DNA from 2 places in the Paenibacillus sp. E222 genome. Region 2 is predicted to be linked to the other one. Evidence: riboswitches for the same ligand, from Rfam matches in the RefSeq annotation. Region 2 holds a riboswitch; the other holds the start of a gene.
What was found. A riboswitch is a leader RNA that binds a small molecule or an ion and turns the genes downstream of it on or off. The one in region 2 is predicted to bind cobalamin.
Positions count from the first base shown of each region.

Region 1: it holds a riboswitch for cobalamin, as region 2 does, so the genes downstream of both, HW560_RS31090 (ABC transporter substrate-binding protein) here and metE (5-methyltetrahydropteroyltriglutamate--homocysteine S-methyltransferase) in region 2, are expected to answer to the same signal.

Region 1 is NZ_CP058552.1:6,960,296-6,975,498, forward strand. Features, by position in the region: gene cobS (adenosylcobinamide-GDP ribazoletransferase) at 1-619, opposite strand, end outside; gene cobU (bifunctional adenosylcobinamide kinase/adenosylcobinamide-phosphate guanylyltransferase) at 616-1,176, opposite strand; gene cobT (nicotinate-nucleotide--dimethylbenzimidazole phosphoribosyltransferase) at 1,173-2,303, opposite strand; gene HW560_RS31080 (ABC transporter ATP-binding protein) at 2,351-3,172, opposite strand; gene HW560_RS31085 (FecCD family ABC transporter permease) at 3,169-4,215, opposite strand; gene HW560_RS31090 (ABC transporter substrate-binding protein) at 4,212-5,213, opposite strand; cobalamin riboswitch at 5,412-5,549, opposite strand; gene HW560_RS31095 (histidine phosphatase family protein) at 5,714-6,361, opposite strand; gene cbiB (adenosylcobinamide-phosphate synthase CbiB) at 6,355-7,332, opposite strand; gene HW560_RS31105 (adenosylcobinamide amidohydrolase) at 7,383-8,195, opposite strand; gene cobD (threonine-phosphate decarboxylase CobD) at 8,176-9,324, opposite strand; gene HW560_RS31115 (lipoate--protein ligase) at 9,536-10,537, shown strand; gene HW560_RS31120 (Cof-type HAD-IIB family hydrolase) at 10,771-11,574, shown strand; gene HW560_RS31125 (MerR family transcriptional regulator) at 12,036-12,464, opposite strand; gene HW560_RS31130 (NADH-dependent flavin oxidoreductase) at 12,635-13,756, shown strand; gene HW560_RS31135 (FMN-dependent NADH-azoreductase) at 14,007-14,657, shown strand.
Region 2 is NZ_CP058552.1:1,748,330-1,763,532, forward strand. Features, by position in the region: gene HW560_RS07800 (glycoside hydrolase family 3 C-terminal domain-containing protein) at 253-3,072, shown strand; gene HW560_RS34215 (methyl-accepting chemotaxis protein) at 3,199-4,038, opposite strand; gene metE (5-methyltetrahydropteroyltriglutamate--homocysteine S-methyltransferase) at 4,545-6,893, opposite strand; cobalamin riboswitch at 7,111-7,309, opposite strand; gene nrdG (anaerobic ribonucleoside-triphosphate reductase activating protein) at 7,567-8,076, opposite strand; gene HW560_RS07820 (anaerobic ribonucleoside triphosphate reductase) at 8,073-10,034, opposite strand; gene HW560_RS07825 (histidine kinase dimerization/phospho-acceptor domain-containing protein) at 10,407-12,044, shown strand; gene HW560_RS07830 (LacI family DNA-binding transcriptional regulator) at 12,093-13,106, opposite strand; gene HW560_RS07835 (cellulase family glycosylhydrolase) at 13,407-15,053, shown strand.

The sequences.
Region 1 (15,203 bases), 2.3 Mb from region 2:
ATGTGATCACACCTGCCAGAAAGGTTAGTCCTACCGCAGAGCTGCGTGCACGCTGGACTTCCTTTCGTTCACCCAAACCCTTGAACAGGACAGCGAGTCCGTCGTCCTTGCGTGCATTCGGCAAGGCCGCCATGGCATACACCATGAACCATCGGCTCCAGATCATCGGCAGGATGAGCAAAGCTCCATAGTCCCAATTGCCACGTGCGATAAAGTCAGCAATTAATGACGCTTTCATCATCAGCAGCAGGACACAGGCGATCACGCCCATGGCTCCCACACGGCTATCTTTCATAATCTCCAGCATTCGCTCACGGGATCGATAACTAAGCAGCCCATCTGCCGTATCCATCCAGCCATCCAGATGAAGGCCTCCGGTTAGCCATACCCATAACGTCAAGGTTAACACCGCTGCCGGAAACGATGGAAGCAGTGCACCCGTCAGGGCTCCACCCAGCCAGACGCATAATCCGATGACCGCACCAACCAGCGGGTAATACACCACACTCTCCCGCAATAATGGCGGGACGAAATCAAGCTGCATTTTTACCGGGAAACGGGACAGAAATTGAAAAGCGGCCGCAGCCGCATGTTTTTGTTCAAGATCGCCTTTACTCATAAACGATACTCCCTGCTTTTCAGCTCAATCGCAATACCCACTGTCACCAGAAACACTTCGCGGCAAATCGCAGCAACCCGCTGATTGAGAATACCCGCCAAATCCCGATATCTTCTGCCCAGCGCATACTCCGGCACAATACCGTCCCCTACTTCATTGGTGACAAGCACGAGCAGACCCGGGTACGACTGGATGGCCGCTACCAGTGCGTCCATATGATCGTACAGCACCTGTACCGGCTCATGTTCATGCGCTAACAGCACATTGCTGAGCCACAGTGTCAGACAATCCACCAGAACGGTCGGTGCAGACGTACCTGTATAGGACTCTCCCATTCGTGTAATTAATTCAGGCAGTGCCAGCGGTTCTTCCACCGTATGCCACAGATATCCTGCTTCATCCCGCTGGCTCTGATGCAGACGTATCCGCTCGCGCATCTCGTCATCATAAGCCTGCGCCGTAGCGACATACCAAGCCTCAGAGGATCGCTGCATACAGAGACGCTCGGCAAACGAACTTTTGCCACTTCGCGCCCCGCCCGTCACAAGTACACTCATGGGGATACCTCTCCTTGAACCGATGAATCAACAGATTCTGATGGATTCTCGGTAGGTAGAGTCTCCGTCGTACCACCAGATACGCCCGCACTTGCAAATGTCGCCATCTCATTCAGAATGCGACATGACGCATCAATTAGATGAAGACTGAGCACGCCTCCGGTGCCTTCACCCAGTCGCATGTCCAGATCGAGCATAGGCTTCAGACCCAGCTCACGCAGCAACGCTGCATGTCCGCTTTCATGCGATGTGTGGGAAGCAATCATGTATTCTGTACTGAGCGGAGCAAGCTGACTCGCAATCAACGCGGCGGCACTGGAGATAAATCCATCCACGACCACAGGGCATCCGTTTGCAGCAGCAGCGAGAATCACGCCTGTCAGTCCGGCAATCTCCAGTCCGCCCACTTTGCACAGTACATCGAGTGCATCGTCTGCATCCGGAGCATTTACGCTGAGGGCTTGGCTGACCACTGCGGCTTTGCGCTGCAATCCGGCATCATCCACACCTGTTCCCCGACCAACCGCTGAAGCAGGTGCTGTTCCGGTTAATGCACACATCACCGCTGCGCTAGCGGTTGTATTGCCGATCCCCATCTCTCCGGTCACAAACAACTGCGTTCCCTTCGCTACCTCGGTGGAAACCACTTCAGCTCCTGCAAGAATGGCCTGAATAGCTTCATCCCGGGTCATTGCAGCACCCTTCGCCATGTTGGCTGTTCCTTTGCGGACTTTGCGGGAGACCAGGTCCGGATGATCCAGATCGGCATTCACGCCGATATCCACACAGATCACATGAGCTCCAGCGTGGCGTGCAAGCACATTGACAGCCGCTCCCCCTGTTAGGAAATTCAGGACCATCTGCGGCGTTACCTCAGCAGGAAAAGCACTAATCCCTTCTTCAACCACCCCATGATCCGCAGCCATAACGATAACAGCTCTTCGATCAAAGCAAGGCCGAGTCTCACCGGTGATCCCCGCCAGACGAATAACCAGCTGTTCAAGCTTGCCCAGACTGCCGGGTGGCTTGGTCAATGCATCCACATGTGCGGAGGCCTCAGCTGCAACTGCCTCATGTGGACCCACGATCCGACCCATTAACTGTTCCAACACCTGTTCATTATTCATGCAGCCAGCACTTCCTTTATCAAAATATGGGGTCTCCCCCGATTCATTCATTTCTTCTCTCGTCTTAGCAACAGCTGTGGCAATCCATTGTCCGGATGATTCACCATGGCCGGACTCACCCGGAAGATCTCCCGAATGTTCTCTTCCGTCATCAGCGAATGGGGTGTGCCACTGCCTACACAAGTCCCTTCACGCAGCGCCAGAATATGATCACAAAATTGCGCGGCCAGGTTCAAATCATGCAGCACCGCCACAATCGTAATATGAGTTTTTTGACGCCACGCCGATAATAACTCCATGAATTGCAATTGATATTTGATATCGAGAAAGGTGGTTGGCTCGTCCAGCAATAATAGCCTGGGTTCCTGAGCCATGACTTTGGCAAGCGCAACCCGCTGCCGTTGACCGCCACTCAGTGCATCCAAAGGTCGTTCGGCCATGTCACTCAGACCCAACTCCTCTAACACCTTATCAACTATCGCTGCTCCATCCGACGGTTCTTCGCCAAGCCAGTTCTGGTAAGGATAACGTCCCATCTCGACAACATCCCTTACGGGATAAGAGATGGCCGGTAGTCCATCCTGCTGCAAGACTGCAATCATGCGCGACAGATCTTTACGGGTGTATGAGGAAATGTCGCGACCATCAATCTGTATGCTGCCAGCGTTCGGCTGTTCGGTTCCGGCAAGTAGCTGAAGCAGGGTCGATTTTCCACTGCCGTTTGGACCAACAACGCCCCACCATTCACCTGCTTTTACTTTCCAGTCCACCGCATGCAGAGCCCGATGGTTACCATACATTTTATCAGCTTTCGTGACTTCAATCATCGGCCGACTCTCGGTAGGGTCTGTTTTCATGAATGTACTCATGGCATCATCCCCTTCCGCAGCTTTTTGTTCCGATGCAGCAGATACGCAAAAAATGGCGCTCCAACAAAAGCTGTAACTACACCCAGCGGAATTTCGGTTGGGGCCAGCAATGAGCGTGCAATCGTGTCTGCCCAGACCATGAAGATGGCTCCCCCAATCGCGGACAAAGGCACCAGCAAGCGATAATCAGGTCCCACAATGAGCCGAAGAATATGCGGAATGACCAATCCGACGAAGCCAATCACGCCCGATACGGAGACAGCGCCTGCCGTAAGCAGCGTACCCACAGCTAACACCGACAGCTTCAATCCATCCACCTTAACCCCGATATGAGCAGCTTGTCGTTCCCCCAAGGCAAGCACATTCAACGAACGCGCACGGCTCCAGAGGAAAATCAGCCCCAGCACAAAATACGGGAAAAGGATGGCCGTATACGACCACCCACGCAGTGCCAGACTTCCCATCGTCCAGTATATAATTTCATTGATTGTCTGCTTCGACATGGTCGACAGGAAGGAGACGACTGCTCCCAGGAAACTTTGCATGACGACGCCAGCCAGAATCAGGCTGTGTGTAGGTATTTTGCGTCCCTCACGAGCGAGGGCCAGCACAAACCACAATGTGACTACTCCCGTCAGAAACGCGACCAGTGGCAGAGTCCAGATCCCAATCAGTGCATACTGCAATCCGAAAAAAATCAGAAAAGCCGCACCTACCGATGCACCGGACGATACGCCCAGGGTAAACGGATCAGCCAGAGGGTTACGAAGAACCCCCTGGAATCCAGTTCCGGCAATCGCCAGCGATGCACCTACAAGCACGGCAAGCAGTACACGTGGGAATCTGACCTTCCATATGATCTGTTCTGCTGCTGTATTCCAGTCAGGAACAATCCAGTCGCCCAGCCAGGGAATGCGATGAAGCAAGATGCCCGCAATGTCCAAGGCAGGCAGGGCAACCGAACCGATGCCCGTGCAGATGAGCACGGTTAACACAAGCAGCACAATTCCGGCCGTTCCGTACACTGCCAGCTTTTTACTCATTTGAACAGATCAGGGTAGATCGCTTTGGCTACTTCTTTCAGACCTTGGGTTACCCGTGGTCCCGGACGGCTCAACAGGTTGGCATCCAGACCGATGACTGCATCGTTCTTCACAGCCGTGATTTGATCCCATCCGCTGCGTGCTTTGATGATTTGATCCAATGTTTTGTTATCTTCCACTACATCGTTCGCATACAGAATGACGTCCGGATTAGAAGCAATAATGTTCTCTTCATTAATCTGGTTCCAGCCAGTCAAGTCGGAAGCTACGTTGTTACCTCCGGCCAGTGTAATCAATTCATCCATGAATTCACCTTTACCCACAGTCCAACCTGGGGAGAATTCAACATATACTTTTTTCTTCTCTTCCGGTTTAACTGCCTTCACAGCTTCAGTTACATCAGCCACATCTTTTTTCATCTGGGTGATGATCTCCTGTGCTTTTTCCTGATGATCCGTGATTTTACCAAAAGTTTCAATGTTGTTTATTACATCATCCACTGATTTAGGATCTGTTTTGAAAATCGTAATGCCCAGATCACGCAGTTTCTTCACCGACTCTTTGCTCATTGAGATACCTGTAAATACGATATCTGCTTCAGCCGCAATGATCGACTCTTCATTAGGCTTGGATACTCCGCCCATTTTCGGTTTTGTTGTTGCTGCTTCCGGATAATCGTCATAGTCGGATACCCCTACGATCTGCTCGTCCAATCCGAGTGCGAACAGGGATTCCGTTTCAGCCGGAGATACGGATACGATTTTGGCTGGTGCTTTGTCAAAGGTAAACGATTCACCCGTAGCATCTGTAACCGTGAGTGGATATTGTGTTTTGAGATCTGTCTGCGCCTGTTCCTGGGATTGCTCCTGTGCAGGTTGTGAGGTTCCTGTACCCTCGTTCGTTGTTGTTGTACCACAACCGGCCAACGTCAGTGCCAGCATCGCTGCGCTCAGCAGTGACGCTACGCCTTTCCATGTCTTGAAATTCATTGTGTTCATTCTCCCCTTCTCTATCCATTCTAGTGAGTAGTGCTCCTGTCCCAATTCCGCTTGAATTTGTGTTCCGAAAAAATAAAATCCCCAATCCTTGGTCAGAATCAGGGATGACGTCTCGCATGTGGCGATCTGCGCATGGTCAGCTTGGCGCTGTTTATGCACAGAGAACTGCCCGAAACGCTGTCCTTTCCTCGAAGGAACACCGGTTTATACGTCCAGGGCAGGTAACCTGACTTACAGGAATTCATCCTGATTTACAGTGGCGGGACCGTGCCGGATTTACACCGGCTTCCCTATTTCACCCGTATGCCGTTCATCGCCTCATATAAAAGCATGAAACATTCTGCATGCACGCGGGACCCTTGGTCGCTAATATTGTTTAACCATTCAAGTGAGCATCGTGCATCCTTGGTAGAGCTTGTTGCGCCTCCATCGATGATGCACTTGCTAAGTCACACTTCTGTTGTGATTATAGGTTATATTGTACATCCTTACAACCCGATTTACGGAAAAGTCAATCTGGTTCCAACCCAGCTCTCCCCATCGCCATCCAGCCGGATTTTGATCGCTTGTCCTGGTATTACCTGCGTATCCCAAAATCCTTGATCTGGAATGAGACGTGATACCATATAACGAATAACACCGCCATGCGTAATTACGGCTACCTTTGGCACGTTTATGCTGCGAGAGTGCAGTATTGGTGAAAAGGACATCAGACTCTCTTCCAGAAATGAATCAATCCGCGCGGCAAATGCTGTCCAAGGCTCGCCACCCGGTGGCGTTACCTCCTGCGGCGCATCAATCCAGTCTCGGTACTGCGGATTGTCCTTGAGCTGATCATAGGTCAACCCCTCCCACTGACCAAAGTTGATCTCCCTTAGTCGGGGATCAAGCTTGGCCTTTCCCATTTGGGGCGATGCAATGTGTGTAAGTGTCTGCTGACAACGCAGCAGATCACTGCAATACAGAGCTTCGCATGTGATATTGCTGAACTCTTCGCGCAGCGAAGATAGCTCCTGCTCTGCTTCAGGCAGCAGTCCGATGTCGGAATACCCAAGATATCTTTTTTCCAAGTTCCACACCGTTGTACCATGACGTATCAAAATAATCTCACAGCTTTGCATGCCGCCATGTCCAGCTTCTATTACCATAACAGTGTACCTCCAGCAGACCATATCCCTAAGGTGAGCAACCAACATAATATAACAAAAGAACCTGCCGACCAGAACATAAGCCGTGTTGTTCGTACAATATCTTCTGCTTCCATCCGTCTTGTAGGATCGCCCATATATGCGCGAAATGAAGCCACGCCGTGATATACGTTATGTCCACCAAGTCTTATACCCAGCGCTCCGGCCACCGCTGACTCGGGAAAACCGCTATTCGGGCTTGGGTGCAGTCGTGCATCCCGGGACACCATGCGTGCTGCCCCTCTGGCATCCAACTTCATGAACCAGGCTCCCATAATTAACAGCAAGGCAGTAAGACGCGCGGGAATCCAGTTGGCCCAATCATCCAGACGGGCAGACGCCCAGCCGAGATGCAGATATTTTTCATTTTTATAACCCACCATGGAGTCCAGTGTATTCACCGCCCGATAGGCCATGGCAAGTGGTGCACCACCAATCAGGGCATAGAACAGTGGAGAGACGATTGCATCCACGATATTTTCCGCCACAGTCTCCACCGTTCCCCTCACAATCTCCGGTTCATCCAGATGAGCCGTATCACGTCCTACAATCATACCCAGTGAACGTCTCGCCGCAGGCCAATCCTGTTGACTTAAATGGCGGTAAACTTCCATACCTGCATCCTTCAAACCTTTCGAGGCAATGGTGGTTGCGATCAGCACCACTTCTGCCACAACTGCAACAACGGGATGAATAAGACCCAGCACATAGATTAATCCCCAAGTCAGTGCAAAAGAACCGCCTGCAATCAAAAGTGGAAATAAAACGCCAGCTCTTTGGAGTGCCTGTTTCGAATCCACCCGCGACCTTATCGCTCGCTCCAGTGCAGAGATGGCCTTTCCCATGCCAATCACCGGATGGGGAATCCAGCGCGGATCACCGATGCAGCGATCGAGTATGTATGCTCCTACAATAATCCAGGCTCCAGCCATTCCCGTCCAGATCGGCCAGGAAGCCCATTGATGCAGCAGAGATGTCATTGCTATTTATTCCTCTCTTTCCACTCCTGCGCGGCTTGCAGGCTTTCCATTATTGTGTCATACACCAGCCTGCCGATCGCTGCACCCATGACCGTAGCCGTCCCTGCGTAACTGATGAGCGGTTTATCTACTCCAGCCTGGCTGACCGCGAGTACGATGGCATCCGTTGTTGTTCCGGTTGCAGGCAGACCATTCTCTGAATCCATCACACCGAAATCAGCTAACGCAGCGGCTTTCGCCTCTACCGCAGTCTGAATGGCATTCACCATCGCTCCAGCAGTCATACACCCATTCATCCACAACATGATATTGATCGTACCGGGAGTATAGGTTGAAGACGAAACTTTCCCAATTTTCTGGGACACCGTCCCATTGCTCATCTCATTCCCCGCAGCATCGAACACGGTTCTTGCAGAACCTGCCCGTGCAGCATTCGATACCCCTGCTGTAGTGCAGCAAAGCAAACCGAATTCATCACTTTCGTATTCCTGGATCGCTGTGTGCTCCAATCGAACGGCAGTCAGAAGACCGGCACATTGTTCCTGCTGCTCCTGCCATTCACTCAACAGCTCGGCAATATCACGTGGTGGATCGTCACAGCGATAATGTCTGTCCACATAGATGTTGAATATACGATCCAGTTCAATCATGCCGCCCCCATACACAGCACTGGAAAGTGCTGTTACAACAGAGGGACTGGACGCTTTAATATGCCGTTCATGTGCAGAGACGTATAATCCCGGCCATACAGAAGATCTGTATTCGTTCTGGTCCTTTTGTACATGGGAGTAATAATTATAGAATGGCAGTGCCATCGCTTTGTCCCCCTGCCTCTAACCCGGTTGTCGGATTAGGCGTAATTACATTTCCTATTGTTTCCAGCAAACGTCCATTAGCCTCCGCGTCCTTGACCGCAAAACGTACATGTCGTTCCCCAAGTCCGGGATACATCGCGCAGCTTCGGATCAGTATTCCCCGTTCTCCGAGAGCAGCCTGCATGGATGACGCTGTCCACGGTTCTGGAAGAGCTGCCAATATAAAATTTGCTTCCCCTCGTGTAACCTCACACCCCAACGCTTCCAGACCTTCCGTTAATCTCTTTCGTTCGTGTGACACCAGTGCCAATGTCTCCTGTTCAAAATTTTCCCCACTGCGCAGACAGGCTTCTCCTGCGATCAGTGCAAGCCCGTTCACACTCCAGGTGACCTGTTTCTCTGTCATGGCGCGAATCAGTTCAGGACGCCCCATCGCATAACCCAGACGCAGGCCTGGAATCGCATAAAACTTGGTCATCGAACGAATGATGATCACTTGCGGATACTCTTTCAATCTGGATGCAAGCGATTGACGCTGTGATTCAGGAATAAAATCGATAAATGCCTCATCGACAACCAATATTGTGCCTGTTGTCTCTGCTTTACGAGCAAGCCGTTGCAGAACTTCGACCGGATACTGTACCCCATTGGGGTTGTTGGGCTGTCCAAGGAAAAGCAGGTCCACCCGCTCTATCAGCTTCTCAATATCTTCCGGTTCTGCTCGCCAGTCCAGTTCTTCCCGTCCTTGAACATGGTGGACTTCTGCTCCAAATTGTCTGGACAAAGCACTGTACTCTGAAAAACCGGGCTCTACCGTACCGACTCTGCGCGGCGCGAGTCCAATTAAGATTAGAGCCATATTTTCCGCCGCCCCATTGCCAACAGATATGTGATCCGGGGTTAAACCCAGTCGGTCACTAAGCAACATTTTGAACGCCCGATGGCCCGGATCAGGGTAACGAAGTACCGTATGTAATCCTTGTTTCAGAGACTCCAGCACTTCCCGAGGTGGACCCAGAGGATTAATATTTGCGCTAAAATCGAGGAAATCCGCAGGATTCCCTCCAAAACGTACAGCGGCCGTCTCCACATCACCGCCATGTCCAAAAACTTCAATTAAACCGGTCATCCTATCCGTCATCCTTTCTGCATGTCCTTTTTATTATGGATGTCGTGGCAGGCAGGGGTCAATCCTGTTTTGGCTATTTAAGCCCTTTGCGGCTTCAATTTCTTTGTGTCCTTTCGACAATTCGTTTACAATAGAGAAGGAATTTCGATTCCGCAAAGCATCACTATATAAGGGATATACATCCCTCACATACATTAATGGAGGAATGACCATGCTGTTTGTTGATAACCAGGGCATTACAGATCCTTCTGTAAACCTCGCCATTGAGGAATACATTCTGAAGCATCTGCCGATGGATGACAGTTACTTGCTGTTTTACATCAACCGCCCGTCCATTATTATCGGAAAACACCAGAACACCATTGAAGAGATCAACATTGAGTATGTTCAGGATAACGGTGTGCAAGTCGTACGTCGTCTTTCGGGAGGCGGAGCCGTTTATCACGATCTGGGCAACCTCAATTTCAGTTTTATTACCAAGGATGACGGACAATCCTTCCATAACTTCCGCAAATTCACGCAACCTGTGGTGGAAGCCCTGCAAGAGCTTGGGGTCAATGCCGAACTGACGGGACGCAACGATCTGCAAGTCGGAGAGAAGAAAATTTCGGGCAATGCCCAATTCTCTACGCGTGGCCGCATGTTCAGTCACGGCACATTGATGTTTAATTTGAACCTCGAACACGTCCAGGCTTCACTCAATGTGAATCCGGAGAAGTTCAAATCCAAGAGCACCAAATCCGTACGCAGTCGTGTAGCGAATATTCGTGATCTAATCGACAGCAATTTGACCATTGAACAATTCCGGGACGAGCTGCTGCGTCACATTTTCCGCATGGAGCCACAAGATGTTCCTCAATATGAACTCACAGAGAAAGACTGGGACAAGATCAACGAAATCTCTGCTGAGCGTTATAACAATTGGGACTGGAACTACGGGCTTTCCCCGGAAAGCAATGTGAAGCATACACGTAAATTCCCTGTCGGCATCATCGATCTGCGCATGAATATCAAGGATGGACGGATTGAAGATATCAAAATCTTTGGTGATTTCTTCGGCGTAGGTGATGTAGCGGATATCGAAGATATGCTGCGTGGCAAGCGTTACGAGGAATCTGAGATGCGTACTGCACTTGAGGGTCTGGATGTAAAACATTACTTCGGTAACCTGGAGCTGGAGGACTTTATTGGCCTCATCTTCCTGGAAGAGTAAGCAATTTAGATGTATATAGATGTTTTGAACTAACTATGATCACTGAAACGGAGAGGACAGAAAAAACCTGTAAAAGCGAAGCGTTCACCTTTATCACCGGATTTCCCCCTTATAAGAGGGATCAAAAAATCTGGGGATAACAGTGATTGGAAGGTTATTCTGTCATCGTAGTGCTTGTGTGAGTTTATTTAGTTCAATTAAATAGATACAGATAAAAAAGGAGAGAAACACAGATGACCTACAAATTAATCGCAATTGACATTGACGACACACTGATCAACGATAACAAGGAAGTAACGCCTGCAACACAGACTGCCCTGGAACAAGCGGTTGCTCATGGTGTCGTTGTAACACTGGCAACCGGACGTGCTTATGCTTCTGCCCAAGCACTCGCTCGTCAAACGAAGCTGAACGTGCCCATCATTACGTATCAAGGCGCTTTGGTGAAAAACTTGCTGGACGAAAAAGTACTCTACGAGCGCTACGTTCCACAGGACGCTTCCCGCAAATTGTACGACTACTGCCTGGAGCATAATCTGCATCTGCAAACGTACATTGACGACAAGCTGTATGCCCGTGAAGAAAACGACAAGCTGCGTGACTACGCTAAACTGAATGGTACTCAGTACCACATCGAACCAGATTTCATCAAAGTGATTGAGCAAAAAACACCGAAACTGCTCATCATTGATGAGCCAGATTACCTCGATGAGGTTGCCATTGCCCTGCGCGAACTGCTCGGACCTGAAGTACACATTACCAAGTCCAAGCCATACTTCCTTGAGATCATGCACCGCGAGGGAACGAAAGGCCATGCGCTCACCTTCCTGGCAGATCACTTCGGTCACCAATTGAGCGAATGCATTGCCATCGGGGATTCCTGGAATGACCATGAAATGCTGGAAGTCGCTGGTTTGGGTGTAGCGATGGGGAATGCGATCCCTGCTCTGAAAGAGCTGGCAGATTACATTACCGCGAGCAATAACGAAGACGGCGTGAAGCAGGTTATTGAGAAGTTTGTGCTGAACGCGGAGTAAGAATTTCAGCAAAGCATTTTACTTTTATACATGTATTATGGACAATACAAAAAAACAGCCCTGTCAGCGATAGCTCGCTGTGCAGGGCTGTTCTTTTAGCTTTGACTATGTATGTTCCTTCGCATACAGCTTACTTTCTTGTTCTCACCGGCATACATCTGGAATCGACAAACGCTCCTTCCTGTGGCTACAAACGCTGGAAAGAGGCACTGTGTTCTGCCCTACCGTTGGTTTCCGAACTGCTGTATCTTGCCATCACTCCAAGAAATACGAGTGGCTCGCTATTCTATCGGCCGCCCAATTAAAGCTTTCCGATATTCTTTGGCGAAAAGTCCAAACTCCAAATTTTCGTCTTCTCTTCTGCGATTTGCAGCTCGAATTTGGCCATCAGCTTGATTAATGCCTCATAGAATCGATCTTCACAACTAGGCTTGGTCGCACCGAAAGTTGAGTTAAGCACATTAATTCACCGTCTTAATCTCCAGGCCGTGACCGTGACATTTAAAGTTATAGTTGGGGTTTTTCATAACTTCTTCTTTCTGAAGTTCATACATGGCTAGTTTATAGTTTATTTCTTCCAAGTGTCTTTGACTTTCCTCAATTTTCTTCTGAACTTCCAATTTATGCTGCATCAACATTTCTTCTCTTTGCAAATAAGTGCTATTTCCCAATTCATACAATTCCTTGTAATCCTTGATTTTTGAAAGAGGCATCCCTGTCTCTTTGAGACAACGAATAAAAGAAATCCAATCTATTTGTTGTTGGTTATACACTCTACGACCTTTTTCGTCACGAGATATATTCGGCAATATCCCCTGCTCTTCATAAAATCGAAGTGTCTTTGCAGATACATTTAAATTCTCCACTACATATGTCATTGAATACAACATCTATTCGTCCCACCTTTAGTTACAGTTACTGTAACTAAATATATATCATAAAGAGAATGACAACACAACAATTCTGTATATAATCATATAAAAATAAGTCCTTTACTTAACGTAACAGTAACCAATTACACTGAAATAGAAAAGAAAATATGATAGCGAGGTTATAAGAAATGAATCAAAAATATAATAGGTTATTTGAATCCTTCACATTCAGAAGTGGAATAACAATGAAGAATAGAATTGTTATGGCACCTATGACAACCTGGTCAAGTAATGACGATCTTACCATTTCGGATGACGAAGTAAAGTATTACAAACAAAGAGTGAATGGAGTAGGACTCGTCATTACAGGGTGTACTCATGTCACACCGAATGGACAGGGTTTTACGAATGAATTCGCCGGATACAATGATGAATTTACTCCAAGTTTACGAAAACTAGCTGAAGCAGCCAAAAGTGGAGGCTCTCCTGCGATCCTACAGATTTTTCATGCTGGCAATAAAGCTTTGCCCGAATTGGATGCAGTTAGTGCGAGTGCATTGCAACCCGAAATTACTAATTTAGGTTCAACTCCAGAAACAAGAGAACTATCACATGAGGAGATTTTGTCGATTGTACGTGCTTTTGGAGATACAACAAGACGAGCGATTGAAGCCGGATTTGATGGCGTCGAAATTCATGGCGCACATGGATTTTTAATTCAGAATTTTTGGTCGCCAGCGACAAATCAACGGACGGACCAATGGGGAGGATCACTTGAAAATCGCTTGCGTTTTCCATTGGCGATTATTAACGAAATCAAAAATGTCATTGAAAAACATGCTGCAAAACCATTTATGATTGGTTTCCGCCTTTCCCCTGAAGAATCCCACAAAGTGGACGGATTACGTATGAAAGACACGTATGAATTAATTGATTTCCTTGTTGAACAGGATCTAGATTATATTCATGCTTCATTAGATAATGTTTCTTCAAAACCAGTAGATAGTCAAGATGAAAAAACACGGCTTGAATTAATTATTGAAAGAGCAAACGGTAAGGTACCTGTGATGGCTGCTGGTTCAATACTAACACCGGATGATGCTCTTCAAGCTGCGGAATTAGGATTGCCGCTAGTCGCCATTGGGCATGCGTTAATTATGGATCCTAACTGGGTTGAAAAGGTCGCAAATGGACGTGAAGCCGAGATAGATTCTGAATTGAACGTTTCGAAATTCGACCAGCTTACTATTCCAGAAAAACTTTGGAATGTAATTCAAGCAATGCCAGGTTGGTTTAATGTTAGTAAATAAAGAGTAGTCTTAAAGGCTACTCAGATTGATCAGAAACCCAGGTCTTGAATGAGACTTCGGGTTTCTGATCCTGATTTTAAGGTGCTCCATCGAGATCGGCTGAATGATGTAATAGAGATTCTAATATTTACAGCAAATCAAGTTAAACGTTTATTATATTTTGTTGCCTGTGTCTCGTATGAATCAATACGCTTGGTCACTAACATCGTGTCTTCATTTAATACTATCAAAATCAAGGAGTGGATCTTTTATGGCAACTGTACTGTACATTACTGCACATCCTATGAAAGAGGATACCTACAGTTTATCGGTCGGCAAACAGTTTATTAAAACCTACCGGGCGCTTAACCCTGGGGATGAAGTAATACATTTGGATCTATACCGCATGGATCTTCCGAGAATTGATGCTGATATTCTAAGCCATTGGGGACAACCACTAAGTGGACCAACTTTTGAAGCATTAAACGAAGAGACCAAACAAAAAGCAGTACGGATGCGTGAGATACTGGAACAGTTCATGGATGCGGATAAAATTATTATAGTAAACCCTGTATGGAATTACTCTTTTCCTTCTGTACTGAAAGACTACATTGATGCAGTTACGATTATAGGTGGAACTATTAAGCGAGCAGACAATGGGCTCCGCGGTTTGTCCGGACTGATTGGAACTCAGCAAGGGAAAAAAGTAATGCACATTCAAGCTTCAGGAACAGTTCTTTCACACGGAACGTTTGAAAATGTTGAATACAGTCACAGTTATATCCATTCTGTTATGAAATTACAGGGGATTGACGACGTTCAGGCTATTTTTATTGAAGGGATCAGTGAGGGGCCAGATCAAGCAAAAAGAATTAAGGAGCAAGCAATTCGCAAAGCAATATTGGCAGCAGGAACATTTTAATTTTTACAGTTAAAAAGGGAAATCAATACCTTAAAAGTTTACAAAACAAATAACGCGTAAGCGTTTATTACAGCATTACTTTGGGTATTCCGATCGACTTAGACGAAAATGACTCGGTTGTTTGCCGGGGCACATATATTGCCTGCATTTAATCAGCCTCTATCTTGCCGGATCACTAGCAGAGAACCTGTCTTGGAGATTCGTATTTTGGCTGGTACCGCCTTTCATTGGTTTGGCTGTCCTGCTAACGCTTCCCGCTTTTCATTTTCTTTATTACCTATCTCATTCACACTCTTTACCTAGCCTGAACGAAAAAATCCCAGATTACGACATCTTGCGATGACGTAGCCTGAGATATTTAATAAAAGGATCGCAGAACCAATCCAGCCACGAGTCTCCGAAACAGCTTCAAAATAACGTCCCCACGTATAAGAGACCAGACTGCTACGGTTGGGATGTATATAACGATCGCAATATGAATAGCACCATACAGTATAATGCCTGCAAACAGTAATATCGCCCCAAGTCTCTGCCTGTTCAGTATGG
Region 2 (15,203 bases):
CTGAGGAAAGTTCACATTTTCCTGTGAAGCCCCCTGTTTTTTTTGCTAAACATGCTATATGATAGATTTACCGAAATCGTTTTAGTAAATCAAAAGAAGAGTTAACGAAGGTTTGTAAAGTGCTTGTTATAAAAGGTTAAATCTTCGAATTGAGAGGTCGGATACATCAAGATTTTATCGTATTAATTTATCGATTATGTATCCGCTATCATTCCAAATAAATCAATGAATGCCCAAAGGAGATTCCATATCATGACCAACCAAACGAAATATCCTTTCCAGGATACAACGCTCGAACTGGATACACGTGTAAAGGACCTCGTGTCCCGTCTGTCGGAAGATGAGAAAATCGAATCCATGCTGCAATACCAACCCGCAGTAGAACGACTGGGAATCGCAGCATACAAACACGGAACAGAAGCAGCACATGGCCTGGCCTGGCTTGGCGAAGCGACTTCCTTCCCGCAGCCGGTAGGGCTGGCGTGTACCTGGGATGCGGACCTGATGAAAGAGATCGGCTCCGTGATCGGAGACGAGGCACGTGTATTTTACAAACGCAATCCCGCAGTAAACGGTCTGACGCTGTGGGCACCTACGGTTGATATGGAGCGTGATCCGCGTTGGGGTCGGAACGAAGAAGCTTATGGTGAAGATCCGGAACTGACTGCTGAGCTGACAACGGCCTTGGTTAAGGGAATTCAGGGCGATCATCCGAAGTATTACAAGGCGGTTGCCACGTTGAAGCATTTCCTGGCTAACAATAATGAAGTGGACCGGGGCAGTGGTTCATCGAGCATTGATCCGCGCAACATGCGTGAATATTATCTGAAGGCGTTCGAGAAACCGTTCAAAGAGGGCGGCGCGCAGTCCATGATGACCGCGTACAACTCTATTAATGGTACACCAGCATTGCTGCATCCGTTTGTAAACGAGATTGTGAAGGGCGAATGGGGCATGGATGGCTTCATCGTCAGTGATGCAGGCGATGTCATGGGGATCAAGAACGATCATAAATACTATGATTCGCACACACCAGGTACAGTGGAGTCCGTCAAAGCCGGAATTGACAGCATTACCGATGATGCGGATCTGTCGAAGCAGGCGCTGCGCGAAGGGTTGGAGCAAGGCACACTCACAATGGAAGATATCGATCTGGCATTGTTCAATACGTTCCGTGTGCGTTTCCGTCTGGGTGAATTCGATCCGGCGGAGGGCAATCCATATGCTTCGATTGGTGAAGAAGCGATGATGACGGAGAAGGCAAAGGCCCTGTCATTGAGAGCAGCGAGAGAACAAGTGGTACTGCTCAAAAATGTTCAAGGCACGCTGCCGCTGGATAAAACAAAATCCGGCAAAGTGGCTGTGATTGGTCAACTGGGCGGAACAGTCTATCGTGACTGGTATGCAGGAACCATGCCATATAGTGTATCCCCGCTTGAAGCGATCAGTGGCAAAGTAGGCGGCGACAAGGTTGCATTCAAGGACGGCAACGACCGCATTACTTTGACTTCCGTGGCAAGTGGCAAAGCTGTCGGATTGGCTGAAGATGAGAAATCATCCATCATTGCTTCTGGGAATGCTGAGACATTTACACTGAGTGACTGGGGCTTTGGCAGTTACACACTGAAGGCAGACCGTAATGGGAAATACCTGACGACAGATGAAGAAACGGTTACGGCATCGGCGGATGAAGTGTATGGCTGGTTTGTGAAGGAAGTATTCCATCTGTTGCCTCAACAGGACGGAAGCGTGGGGCTGACCACTTGGAACGGTAAAACAGTAACAGCACCCAATGGTGGAAACGATGCGTTTGCGGTATCCGAAGAGTTGAAATCTTTCGGTGCTACGGAAACGTTCAAAAAGGATATTGTGGTGAATGGACTAGAGGAAGCGGTAACGGCCGCGAAGGAAGCGGAGACGGCGATTGTATTTGTCGGCAATAATCCGCTTGTGAATGGTAAAGAAGAGATCGACCGTCCAGGTCTGGATCTGGCTGAATCCCAGCAGCGTCTGATTGAAGCCGTCTATGCAGCGAATCCAAATACCGTTGTAGTTATCGTGGGAAGTTACCCGTTCACGTCCAACTGGGTGCAGGAGAACATCCCGGCTGTATTGTATACATCCCATGCTGGACAAGAGTTGGGGAACGCTGTGGCTGACGTATTATATGGCGATTATGCGCCTGCAGGCCGCCTGAATATGACGTGGGTACAATCTGCAGATCAGCTGACCGATATCAGAGACTACGATATCATTCAATCTGGACGTACGTATCAGTACTTTGAAGGTGACGTACTGTATCCATTCGGACATGGATTAACGTATGCAGCGTTTAAATACAGTAATTTGGAACTGAACCCGGCCCAAGCTGGAGTCGACGAAACCATTACTGTGCAAGTGGACGTGACGAATACAGGAAAGATCGCTAGTGATGAGGTCGTGCAGTTGTATGTGCGTGCCGGACAGTCCCGTGTGAAACGTCCACTCAAAACGTTAAAAGGGTTCCGTCGTCTTTATATCGAAGCTGGAGCTACAGTAAAAGTCAGCTTCACACTGCCCGTTCAAGAACTGGCGATCTGGGATGTAACCCGTGATCGTTATGTGGTCGAAAGCGGCACGTACTCCATTATGGTGGCCAAATCTTCTGCTGATGTTCAGCTTGTTGCTGATCTGACAGTACAAGGGGAGACCATTCCTTCACGTAATCTGGGTGTGGCTACACGCGCCGAAAATTACGATGCATACTTCGGTGTGGATCTGGATGAGAGCAAGGAAGGTGGAACTTCTGTCCGTGTGATTGGTGAACAAGGATGGGTTGCCTTCAAGGATGCAGATCTGGGCGGCGGCGCAGCAGCGCTTGAAGCTCGTGTATCATCAGAGCAGGCAGATGCGGTACTGGAAGTTCGACTGGGCGCACCTGATGGTACACTGGCTGGACGCGTGGAACTGGCACAAGGCGAGGCACAGCAGTGGTCCACGGTTAAGGCAGACCTGCAAGGCGCATCAGGTCAACAGGATGTATACCTCGTGTTGTCCGCAGGAGTTCGTGTCAGCCATTTCCAGATTCGTTAAGTCGATAGAATAACATTAGCAAGATGACCAAATTGGAATGATAGTAAATGACAAAGCCTCCGAAGAGATTCGGAGGCTTTTTGTTTGTGCGTTTGGTTGAGTGGGTTAGGAGTTTCGTTTTCGTTTTTACTTTCCGTCAAACGTAATCAGTTTGTGCACAAATTTTTTCAATTGCTGGTTCGTTGCATTCAACTGCTCGATCGTGCTCATAAAATTGTTAACCAGTTCCGCTTGCTCCTGAGAACTCGCGGTGATCTCCCCAAGTTCATTCTCCATCCCCTGAATGGATTGGCGGACGGAGAGGAGAGACTCTTCAATACGCGTAGTCGCTTCCTTTGTATCTACGGACAGCTTGCGGATTTCCTTGGCGACCACGCCAAATCCTGCACCTGCTTCACCGACACGAGCAGCTTCGATGGCGGCATTCAGGCCGAGCAGATTTGTTTGCTCCGAGATTTCACGGATGAAGCTGGCGACCTGAGTCACGTTGCCTGATTTCTGTACAGCTTGTTTGGAGTTGTTGCGAATCTCTTCGGTGGTGGCGCTCAGCTCCTCCGAATGTGCAGCCACGTGCTGAACGCTGTCAATCAACTGGTTGGTCAAATTTTCGGTCACATTCATGAGCTGCTGCAGCTGATCCTGATCATCCATACTGTAGAGCAGGTTGAATATAGCGATGACCTCGCCCTGTTCATTTTTGATCGGAAGGTAGGCGACATCAAACGGTACTCCAAATAACTCCTTCGGGTAATGATCAAATTGTTTGTCCGTACCGCCTTTCAGATCGGCAAAATTTCGATTAGGCTCGAGCAGTGGATCACCTGCTTTGAACTCCAGTTGTTTCAACGACTCTCCTGCGGAAAAATACAGGAATTTCTCCCGGTCAATAATGGAAAGGGTTACATCTTGGCGAATCGTATCCCGAAAAAAGGGCATACATGCGATTAATGATTGAATCATATCCATTGGAAAGTTCCATCTCCTCAATTTTTGATCTGATAAATGATTGTTTTAAATGGTTATTTAATAACTGTCTATATCATATATCGTCATGCAATAGAGAATAAAATAGAGAGAAATGATAATATGTGTACCTTTAGAAGAGTTAGCTGTAGTTTCAACCAGATAAACAAATATAATGATGGTAAATGAAAAGGGGATGTCCCAGAAGTCATGAATATGACAGGGTACATCCCTTGTTCGTCTTATTTTGTTTTAATGAACCAGAAACACGCTATTCGCTCCCATTTGCCCAGACCTGAGATCTAACGAATCACAGAGACGTTATTTCGGCGAATCGGTCCATTTTTCGGGTTTTGACAACGTGTTATGACGAAATAGCGTTACTGAGATTCGTTAAATCTTGCAAGCGTTGATGATCCGCCTGTTAAGGTGCGGTAGGTTCGTTAGCGCTTGGAGCGAGGCGGAATTCCTTTGGGAACAGCCCCATTGTTTGCATTCACAAGCTTCGTTTATATGGAGGACTCTGCCGTTACTCGTTCTCTTGCCGTACGAGCAGCGTCTACCATGATGCTTAATGCATCCACAACTTCCGCTTTACCACGTGTTTTCAGTCCGCAGTCAGGATTCACCCAGAACAGATCTGCTGGCAGCACTTGAAGTGCACGCTCAATCATATTCAACATCTCGTCCTTGCCCGGAACACGCGGACTATGGATATCGTATACACCGAGTCCGATACCTTTGTCATACGTATTCTGCTCGAAGCTGCCTACCAGTTCCCCATGGCTGCGGGATGTCTCGATCGAGATCACATCTGCATCCAGGTCGCTGATCGCTTCAATAATATCATCGAACTCGCAGTAGCACATATGGGTATGCACTTGCGTTGTTGGTTTTACGGTTGCAGTAGCCAAACGGAAGGATTCCACGGCCCATTGCAGGTACTCATCCCACTTGCTTCGTTTGAGTGGAAGTCCTTCGCGCAGAGCTGGCTCATCGACCTGAATCATCTCAATGCCTGCTTGCTCCAGCGCTTCAACCTCGTCCCGAATGGCGCGAGCAATCTGGTAGGATACTTCACTGCGTGGAATATCCGAGCGTACAAAGGACCAGTTCAGGATCGTTACCGGACCTGTGAGCATTCCTTTCACCGGTTTGCTGGTCAGTGTCTGGGCATAGGCTGTTTCTTTCACCGTCATCGGTTCATTGAACAGCACATCTCCGTAAATTACAGGTGGCTTCACGCAGCGTGAGCCGTAGGATTGTACCCAGCCATTTTTGGTGAAGGCGAATCCAGTCAGCTTTTCACCGAAAAACTCAACCATATCGGTACGTTCGAACTCACCGTGTACCAGCACATCCAGACCAATTTCCTCCTGAATGGTAATCCATTCCTGGATCTGTTCACGTACATAGGCGTCATATTGCTCCGCATTCCATTCCCCTTTACGGAAGAGTGCGCGTGCTTTGCGCACGTCCGCCGTTTGCGGGAAGCTGCCAATGGTTGTGGTTGGCAGCAGCGGGAGCGACCATTTTTGCTGCTGCAATTCGCGTCGCTCCTGGAATGACGCGTTTCGGAGCAGCTGCTCATCAGCATGCACCCCTGCAGGCGCACCACTTAGGCGTGTCCGTGATTCGGACTCGCTCAGCAGGCGCACCGCTTCGGTGCTTGCCTGGGCGCGGCGGCGGGCTTCAGCCAAAGCCGCTGCTTGGTCCGCCTGCTTTGCACCGCCGGACAACAACGTGCCGAGCGTCGCTATTTCCTCCAGCTTCTCGTCGGCAAATGCCAGGGCATTGCGCAGTACCGGATCAAGCGCGCTCTCTTGAGCGGCAGTAACCGGTACATGCAACAGGCTGCAGGAAGGCTGAATGATCAGCTTGCCTTCGGCTGCGAATTCAGCTACCTGCTCCAGCAGCTTCGCCGTCTCTGCGAGATCGGCGCGCCAGATGTTGCGCCCGTCGATGACACCGGCGCCCAACCATTTATCCTGCGGGAAGCCATGCTCCCGCAGGCTGGTGAAGTTGCCTTCATAGCCGTGGACCAGGTCCAGGCCGATTCCGGCAACAGGCAGAGCTGTCACGACCGGATAAGCTTCCACCGATTCGAAATACGTTTGAAGCAGCAGCTTCAACTCCGGTGCAGCTTGTGCCAAGGCAGCATACACCTGTTGCAGCAAGGCTTCATCTTCGGAAGAGACAGCCAGCGTCAGAGCAGGCTCGTCGATCTGTACCCACTGTACGCCTTCTGCCTGAAGCTCAGACAGAAGCTGGGCGTACACTGGAACGAGACGTGTGACGATCTCTGCAAAGCGTTCCGCGTCATAGCCTTTGGCGAACCGTACATACGAGTACGGACCGACCACAACCGGTTTACCTTCCAGCCCAAGCTCCTGCTTCGCTTCGCGATAGGCGGCAAGGGGTTTATTTTCAAGCAATGCAAATGCAGTATCATTATGAATCTCAGGTACGATGTAGTGATAGTTGGTGTTCAGCCACTTGGTCATCTCACAGGCGGTTGCCTCATCATTACCCCGGGCCATGGCGTAGTAGGTAGATACGGATACCGGTCCGCCTGCATGGTTAAAGCGCTCAGGAACGACGCCAAACATCGCGGATACGTCAAGCATATGATCATAATAGGAGAAGTCGCCCACAGGAATCAGATCGAGCTGCTGTGCCTGCTGTTTCTTCAGATCCTGCAACCGAAGCGAGGTCAGCTCCTGATGAAGCGTGGATTCATCGATTCGGCCAGCCCAGAAGGACTCCAGTGCTTTTTTCCATTCGCGTCCCGCACCGATGCGGGGGTAACCGAGGTTGCCTGTCCGTACTTGTGGCTGTTGTTGCTGTGATTGCGACATGTAAAATTCCTCCTCATTAATAATGATGATCATCCGGTTGAAGCTATTGTGTTGTGTTTCATTTGAAAGCATCAAAAAAAGGCATTCCTTCCGATTCCATACCCCCGAGAAACAGGCATCATGAATGACGACTGTGCACAAAGATAGAATGGGAAAGAACACCTGCTATAAGTCGTTGTAGCGGCTGCTCTAACACCTCCCTATCTTCCGTAGGTCATGCGATGCTGTCGAAACAGGCAGGTCTCCTGGCTTGCGGATCATGGCCATATGCATTCCTTCCCGGTGTTTACCCCAGTGGATTATATGCATAGACTCCCCGTATACAGTGGCGGGACCGCGACGGATTTGCACCGTGCTTCCCTTTTAAGCCTGACCACGCATGCAGCGCGGTCGGCACCTGTTTCCGTGTGCAGAAATGTGCGTACACATCTCCGGCTATGAAATTGGTGACCAAGCATAGATGATAGTTTGTATCATGCTGCAATCGTCGTATACTTGCTCTTATGCTACCAATCATAGACGATAACCTAAGGGCTTGCAACATATATCATTAATCCGATCGGAAATAAAATAATACTCTATGAATCCTAGATATATTGGTAGATTTGGCATTCTTAAAATGAAGCAAATCATCTCCCACGCTGTGCTTGATTCCCCTCAAATAAAAAAATCGTTACCATGCATCTAACTGCACAGTAACGATGGTCTGGCGAGCCGTTGTTGCCCCAACATCGATGATGCGCTGATTACGACTGCCGCGAAAAGGAAGTGATACATCACGCTCAGCTGCAATATAAGGTCCATCGATAATGACGTCGCATAGCCGGGATAACTCCGTCCGTGACGGGTCTGTTATCAGCTCCTCATACACAAACCCCGTGTAGGCCCATACGGTCAGATCAGGCCGAGCAGCCCGAAGCTGCCGAACCCAGGAGGCACATGCTGCGGCAGAGAAAAAAGGATCACCTCCGCATAACGTAACCCCTTCCAGCAAGGGATGCGAAGACACTTCATGCAAAATCTGCTGCTGCTGCTTCTCCGTAAATGGTTCCCCTGCACGGAAGCTCCATGAGCCGGGGCTGAAACAGCCCGGACAGGCATGGCGGCATCCGCTGATGAACAACACGGCACGCAGGCCAGGCCCCTCATTCACCGATTCCGGGATGTAACCATACAGATTCATTGATGTTTCACCCGGTCTCTCACTTCGGCTTGCTTCGCCGCATTGAAGCGCACTTTATAGTCACCGGTCAGATATCCCGTCACCCGGCGCAGCCGCTGGAAATGTACATGGTTTTCATGAGCCTCACATCCGGGACATACATCTCCAATAACGCCCTCATAGCCACAGGACGGACAGCGGTCAATCGGATGATTAATGGAGAAATACCCGATGTCCTGGGCCAGCGCGAATTGCACGATTCGTTGGAAAGCGGAGGTATTGGCCCTTACATTCCCGTCGAGTTCGACATATGAGATCGCTCCGGCATTACATAGTGAGTGGAAGGGAGCTTCCAGCTCAATCTTGCGATAGGCAGGAAGCGTATGATAGACCGGAATGTGAAATGAATTGGTGTAGTATTCCCGGTCGTTGACCCCCGCAATGACGCCATATCGCTCACGATCGATCTTGGTGAATTTGCCGGATAGACCCTCAGCGGGCGTAGCGAACAAGGTGATATTCAGGTTATGCTGCTCACTCATCCGGTCACAGAACTCTCGCATCGTACGAATGATATTCAAGGCTTCTCGATGTACATGCAGGTCTTGTCCATGGTGACGGCCATATAGAGCGGTCATACATTCCGCAAGCCCGATAAAACCAAGGGATAACGTACCATGCTTCAACAGATCGGCTACCGGTTCATTCGGAGCCAAGTGTTCACCGCCTTCCCATACCCCTTCCCGCATCATGAAGTCCGATGCTTTGGCAGGCTGGTTCGTCTGAATTCGATACCTGTGCAGCAGTCCATCCGTAGCATTGTGCATGACGGATTCCAGCGCCGTATAGAAGCCAGCCCGGTCAGCGATGGCTCTTGCGCCCTGGCAGATTCCATATCGAATGCCGAGCTTGACCAGATTGATAGTGTTAAAGGACAGATTGCCTTTGCCGCTCTGACGATTGCGTCCGAAGCGATCAGCCAGTGTGCGTGTCCGGCATCCCATCGTCGCAATGATCGTATCGGGATCTTCCGGTTGATAATAGGGCAGGTTGAAGGAAGCATCCACATTGACAAAGTTCGGATACATGCGCCGTGAGGAGCAGGTCACAGCAAGCCGGAACAGATCGTAATTCGGATCTCCCTCCGATTGGTTAATTCCTTGCTTGCATTGGAAAATATGCTGAGGGAACACGGGTGTTTCCCCGTTACCAAGTCCACGAATGGTCGCTTCCAGCAACGACCGGGATACGAGTCGACCTTCGGCTGAAGTACAGAGTCCGTAGTTCAGCGAAGTGAACGGAATCTGTCCGCCAGCACGACTGCTCATGGTGTTCAGGTTATGGATCAGGGACTCCGCAGCTTGCCCGGTCTCCAGTTCCGTTTCTTCACAGGCAAAGGCAAAGGCTCGTGCACACTTCTTCTTCGCTTCATCACTATCCAGATGCAGCTGCTCATCCTCAATTCGGTCATTCTCTCCAAACAGACGTTGCCCCTTCCGGTAATGCTTACGGAACGAACGCTTCACATAAGGTGCGAGATCCCAATCGATTTTATTGGCGGATACACCGCCGTACTGGCTGTTCTGCTGGGATTGAAAAATAATGGCGACCAGTGCCATGGCAGACATGATCGTCTGTGGGGTACGAACCGAACCGTTGCCGGTATTGAATCCGGAGGCCAGCAGCCGATCAAACGGAATAAAGATACAGTTAGTCGTTCCAAGAGCATACTGATCCAGATCGTGTACATACAGATCCCCGTTCTCTACAGCTAGCGCGAGTTCCTTAGGCAGTACATGACGCAGAGCATGCCACTTGGCGGTCTCCGAACCGAGCCTGCTCATCTTGCCGCTGAACGAGTCTCCGTTCAGATTGGCATTCTCCCTTAGCGTATCGGCGTCCTCAGCACCTATAATTCGTCTTCCCAGGTCAGATAGCAGGTCGGATGCCGGTGGAGAGGCATACTCAAGCATGTTCATGTCAGTTCCTCCTAAAATAATAAAATTGAAATGTATGGGATAATGTCCATTCATTGAACACTACATGTAGAGTTTCTTTATCCATTTATAAACTATATATTGTTATTTTGGTGTGATAATGATCACATGTGAGTGGCTGATCGTTCGTCATGATTCATCGCTCAGAATGATAGAGGTTTTCAAAGCTGGAGGGTAAGCGTATAATTTCTATTTACCGTGTAATTACAGTTGACGATGCTTAGAAGTAGATAGAAAACTTTATATATGTATAGGTTGTGACCACTTTTTCGCAACTTTTGAACCCTCGTTAATGGATTGAATCATACAGTGCACTATGAATTGAAAATGCAGCTAAGACAAGAGGGGTGAATCATGGGAACGGTAGGTGTTACAAGGGGCTTCTATGAAAATATACAGGAAGCCGCGTCCCATATTGTAGACGTATTAAGCGGCATCTTAAAAGTGAACACCATTTTTGTTGCCACGAACGATGGAGTGACCAATGTTATTATGGAAGCTTTTAACCGCGAGGAAGAGTTGGTCGCCAAAGGTAGTAAACTTCCATTTGAAGCGTCATACTGCAGCCTGGTCTTAAGAGATAAGGGCAGCAGTCTGATCATTACGGATACATGTGAACATCCTCTTACGAAAACCATGGACGTAACAAGCGGACTGGGCAATCGTTACTTTGTGGGGATTCCTATTATGCGGAGGTCAGGGGAAACGTTCGGCACGATCTGCCTCATGGATGATCCCGATTATGTGATTAGTGAAACGGATATGAAAACACTGCAAGCCATGGCCGTTTTTCTCGGGTATGTCGTGGATCTGGAAGATACGCTGCAAGTTCAGGAACAGAAGCTGAGTCATTCGGAGCAACTGCAAGAGCAATTGCAGGCAGAGAAGGAACGTGCGGAGTCTGAGGCGTTGACCAAGACACAGATGCTGTCGCTGATGAGCCACGAAATTCGTAACCCGCTGAACGGCATTCTGGGATTAACGGATCTGATGCGTACACCGGATATGTCGGACGAGCAGATAGAATATGTGAATATGATCGAAACCAGCGGGAACATTCTGCTCTCCCTGCTCAATAACATGATGAGTTTTAACGTCAATGACGCAGGCCAAACGGTTGTGCATGATGATCCATTCGATCTGGTCGCCACGATTGAAAATACCGTTTATCTCTACGCGGGACTGGCGCTGAGCAAGAACATTGAGCTGGGTTTGAACCTTGATCTGAACGTATCTCAGGTTTTCGTCGGGGATGAAATAAAGATCGGACAACTATTGGCCCATGTCATGCAGTATGCCCTAGATTCAACACGGACAGGCTCCGTATTGGTTACGGCAACCGTAGCTGGTGGAGATACAGAAGAGGCGGGTACGCTTCTACTCCATGTGAAGTACACTGGCCGCATGTTGTCTTCGGACAAAAAGCTTAGATCATTTAACAGTTTGGACGGAAATATAAGTACACAGAAGCTGGTAGGGACCAATCTCGGTTTGGCGGTCAGCCAGAATCTTGCCATCCTTATGAATGGGCGTATTCAGGTACATGGTATGGGCGACAAGGAGACAGAATTCGAAATTAGACTGCCGCTCCGCAGACATTGGGAACTGCCTCAGCTTGCCAATATTCAGCATCGACTGAAGGGCAAAAAGGTGCTGCTTGCCAAGGATCCTGACATTCTGCAAGGGGCCTCATCCCTGATGCGCAGATGGGAGATGGATGTGCACATGACCTCGGTTACAACCGAGGCGTACGACTGGATTCAGGGGGGCTTTAAACCGGACGTGGCTGTTGTGGATATGGGACTGCTGGAGGGCGGCGCTGTGGATTTTGTACACAAGCTGAAACGCCTGGTTACAGATTCACCAGTTATTGTTCTGATTCCGTATGGCATGCATATCGATTCGCATGAAGCGGAAGTCTTCGATGCGGTCCTGACCAAGCCGGTGAAGCAGGCTGATTTGTTAAATGCATTAAGCATCATTGTGCATTAAAAACATGAGAACATAGTTTAAATTAGGCGCACCTTTCACGGGTGCGCTTTATGTTGTTATTTTGAAGGACGAGGACCCTCGAACAAGCAGCTCTGAGTCGACTTTAAAGACACGTTTGTCCTGAAATTCATTCGTATTCATCGTGTCAATCATCTTCTCCATAAGAATGGCTCCCATCGTATACTTGGGCTGGTTCACCGAACTTAGCGTAGGATGGATGTATTTGCTGATTCGATTGTTGTCCACACCTACGATAGCCAATTGCTCGGGAATGCGTATTCCGTATTCCGTACATGCCTTGTAAACGCCTAGAGCCATTTCATCATTAGCCGCATATACAGCGGTGAAGGACAGGCCTTTGTTAAACAGTCTTTTGATAGCCTCGTACCCGCCTTCCTCATTAAAGTTCCCATTCTCGATCAATTCGGGACGGAACGGAATCTGGTGATTGCGCAGGGCCTTCAAATAACCTTCAAGTCGTTCATAGCTGTCGATCGCTTCAGGATAACCGTTTAAGAAAACGATATTTCGATGTCCGGCCTCAACGAGATGCTGAACAACTTCCTGGGAGAATTTCACGTTGTCCGTATATATACACGGGATCTGATCATGTTCGATGTATTTGCCAACGATGCCAATGCGATAGCCTTTATCTGCAAGCTGGAATAATTCCTCATCCGCCAGCATGGGCGTGATAATGATAACACCGTCTATGGTCCGATCCAGCAGTAAATTAAGATAATCAACTTCTCGCTCTTTCTGGTTATGGGCATCACATATAATGACCTTGTAGTGTCGGGCGTAGGCGATATTCTCAATGCCTTTGATAATTTCGGCATAATAGGAGTTGTTGATGTCCGGAACGATGACGCCAATCGTCATGGTTCTCTGTGAACGAAGGTTTTTGGCTGCTGCGTTGGGGTGATATCCCAATTGCTCGATGGCGCGCATCACCTTATCTTTGGTTTTGGTGCTAACTTTGCTGTGCTGATTAATGACCCGCGATACGGTTGCCGGGGACACACCTGCAATGGCAGCTACATCAATGATTTTGACATCCATATTCTTCACAACTCCAAATAAGTGATTGACAATTAATTCAAATTCATTATAATTCCAATTGAAAACGATTACAAGTTATAACCGATTGAAACAATAATTGGGATAGTGCAGGAATAAAGGGTTTAACGTTCAACAAAATGTAATCGATTTCACTATCCCTTGGTTGTGATAAATAGCGGGGTCATCTTTGGATCGTACCGCTCGTACCCGCTGTTTCTATAGCATTACGTTACTCGTCGTGAGTGCTGCATCCTGGTTCAGTCATACCTCAAAATATGACCATTTAAGGGAGGCGTCAACATGTTGAAGAAGAGCACCATCATGCTATTGTGCAGCTGTCTGCTGCTTGGACTGCTGGTTTCGGCCGTAGGTTCACCGAAGGCAAGTGCGGCTTTTGGACCAGGGGATTTCCTGAAGGCTAACGGGACAGTTGTCCGTAATAATTCGGGTACAGGCAGCGTGGTAAACCTGCGTGGAACAAATTTGGGTGGGTGGCTGCTGCAGGAAGAATGGATGACGCCATCCGGCGCGGTAGATGAATACACGCTGCGTCGCACGTTGACGAATCGTTTTGGAGAATCGGGTGCACAGAGCCTGATCAATGGATATCAGGACAACTGGATTCAGGCTGGTGATCTGGATAACATCAAGAGCTGGGGCATGAACGTTGTGCGTGTGCCGATCTATTGGGAGGATTTTATGAACACCAGCGGTGTCATGAAGCCTGATTCGGTTACGTTCCGCAAGCTGGATTGGCTGATTGATGAAGCGGGCAAACGGAACCTGTATGTCATTCTCGATCTGCACGGTGCACCGGGAGCAGCCTGTCCATGGCATTCCTGCGGTCAGGAGAATTCTAACCAACTGTGGACCAACTCTACATACCAGAACTGGACGATTCAGATCTGGGAACGGATGGCGACACGTTACAAAGGCAATCCAACCGTTGCCGCGTACGACCTGCTCAATGAACCTCTCGTAACGATGGGAACAGGTGAAAATGCAGCTCAAATCAAACAAAAAATGGATTTCTATGACCGGATGTACAAAGCCGTCCGTGCCAAGGATGCCGATCACATGATCATCATCGCGGCATTCTTCGACTGGTGGGCAGCTTCACCACCAACAACTTATGGCTGGACGAATGTGATGTATCAGACGCATCATTATCAATTCACGGATTATAACAATTGGGATCTGACCAATTCGGAGATGGATCGCTGGCTGAAGGATATGGCGTCCTATCAGAAGAATTGGAACGTTCCGGTGTTAGCGGGCGAGTTCTCGTTTGGTCAGGATGATCTGACCGAGAAGTGGCTGTCTGGTCTGAATGCACTGAATGCTTCATGGACGAACTGGAGTTATAAGGTTAAAGGGGGCGGAACCTGGGGCTATTACAATAATAACAACAATCCGGCACCTAACCTGAATACGGACAGCGCGGCAACGATTGCTTCCAAATGGAGCAAGTTCACAACGGCGAACTTTGCCTCTAATACCTCGTTCCAGAATGTGGTCAAGAAGCATACGGGAACGGCTCCCTTCACAGAGACATGGTCCAGTCTGAAAGCCAACGCCAATGGCACTTTTGTCAGCGCAGAGAATGGCGGTGCAGATGCTCTGGTAGCCAATCGGGACACTGCCGGACATTGGGAACGATTCAAAATCATCCAGAATTCAGATGGAACGGTATCTTTGCTGTCGATGAGCAATATCAAATATGTGCAAGCTGATTTGAATAATGGCGGGCGCTTGATTGCCTCAGCCACGTATCCATCTACATGGGAGAAGTTTACCCGTGAAGAGCTGGGCGGGGGACTGGTTGCCTTTAAATCCGTGGCGAACGGTAAATATGTCAGTGCAGATCTGAATAACGGGGGCGTGCTGTACGCCAATCGTAACGCCGTGGGCGGAGCATGGGAACAATTTATCGTAACAGCTAACTAAGTCAAACTAGCGTGCATTCATTAGAATGTGGTGACTAGGTAATATTTAATGTGCATCGTGGCTCCGCTCATGCAGCGGAGCTTTTCATATGCAACCTTATCTATTTGCCAAATTCTTCACCAAAGCCCTTTTAATCCGAGCCGAATACGA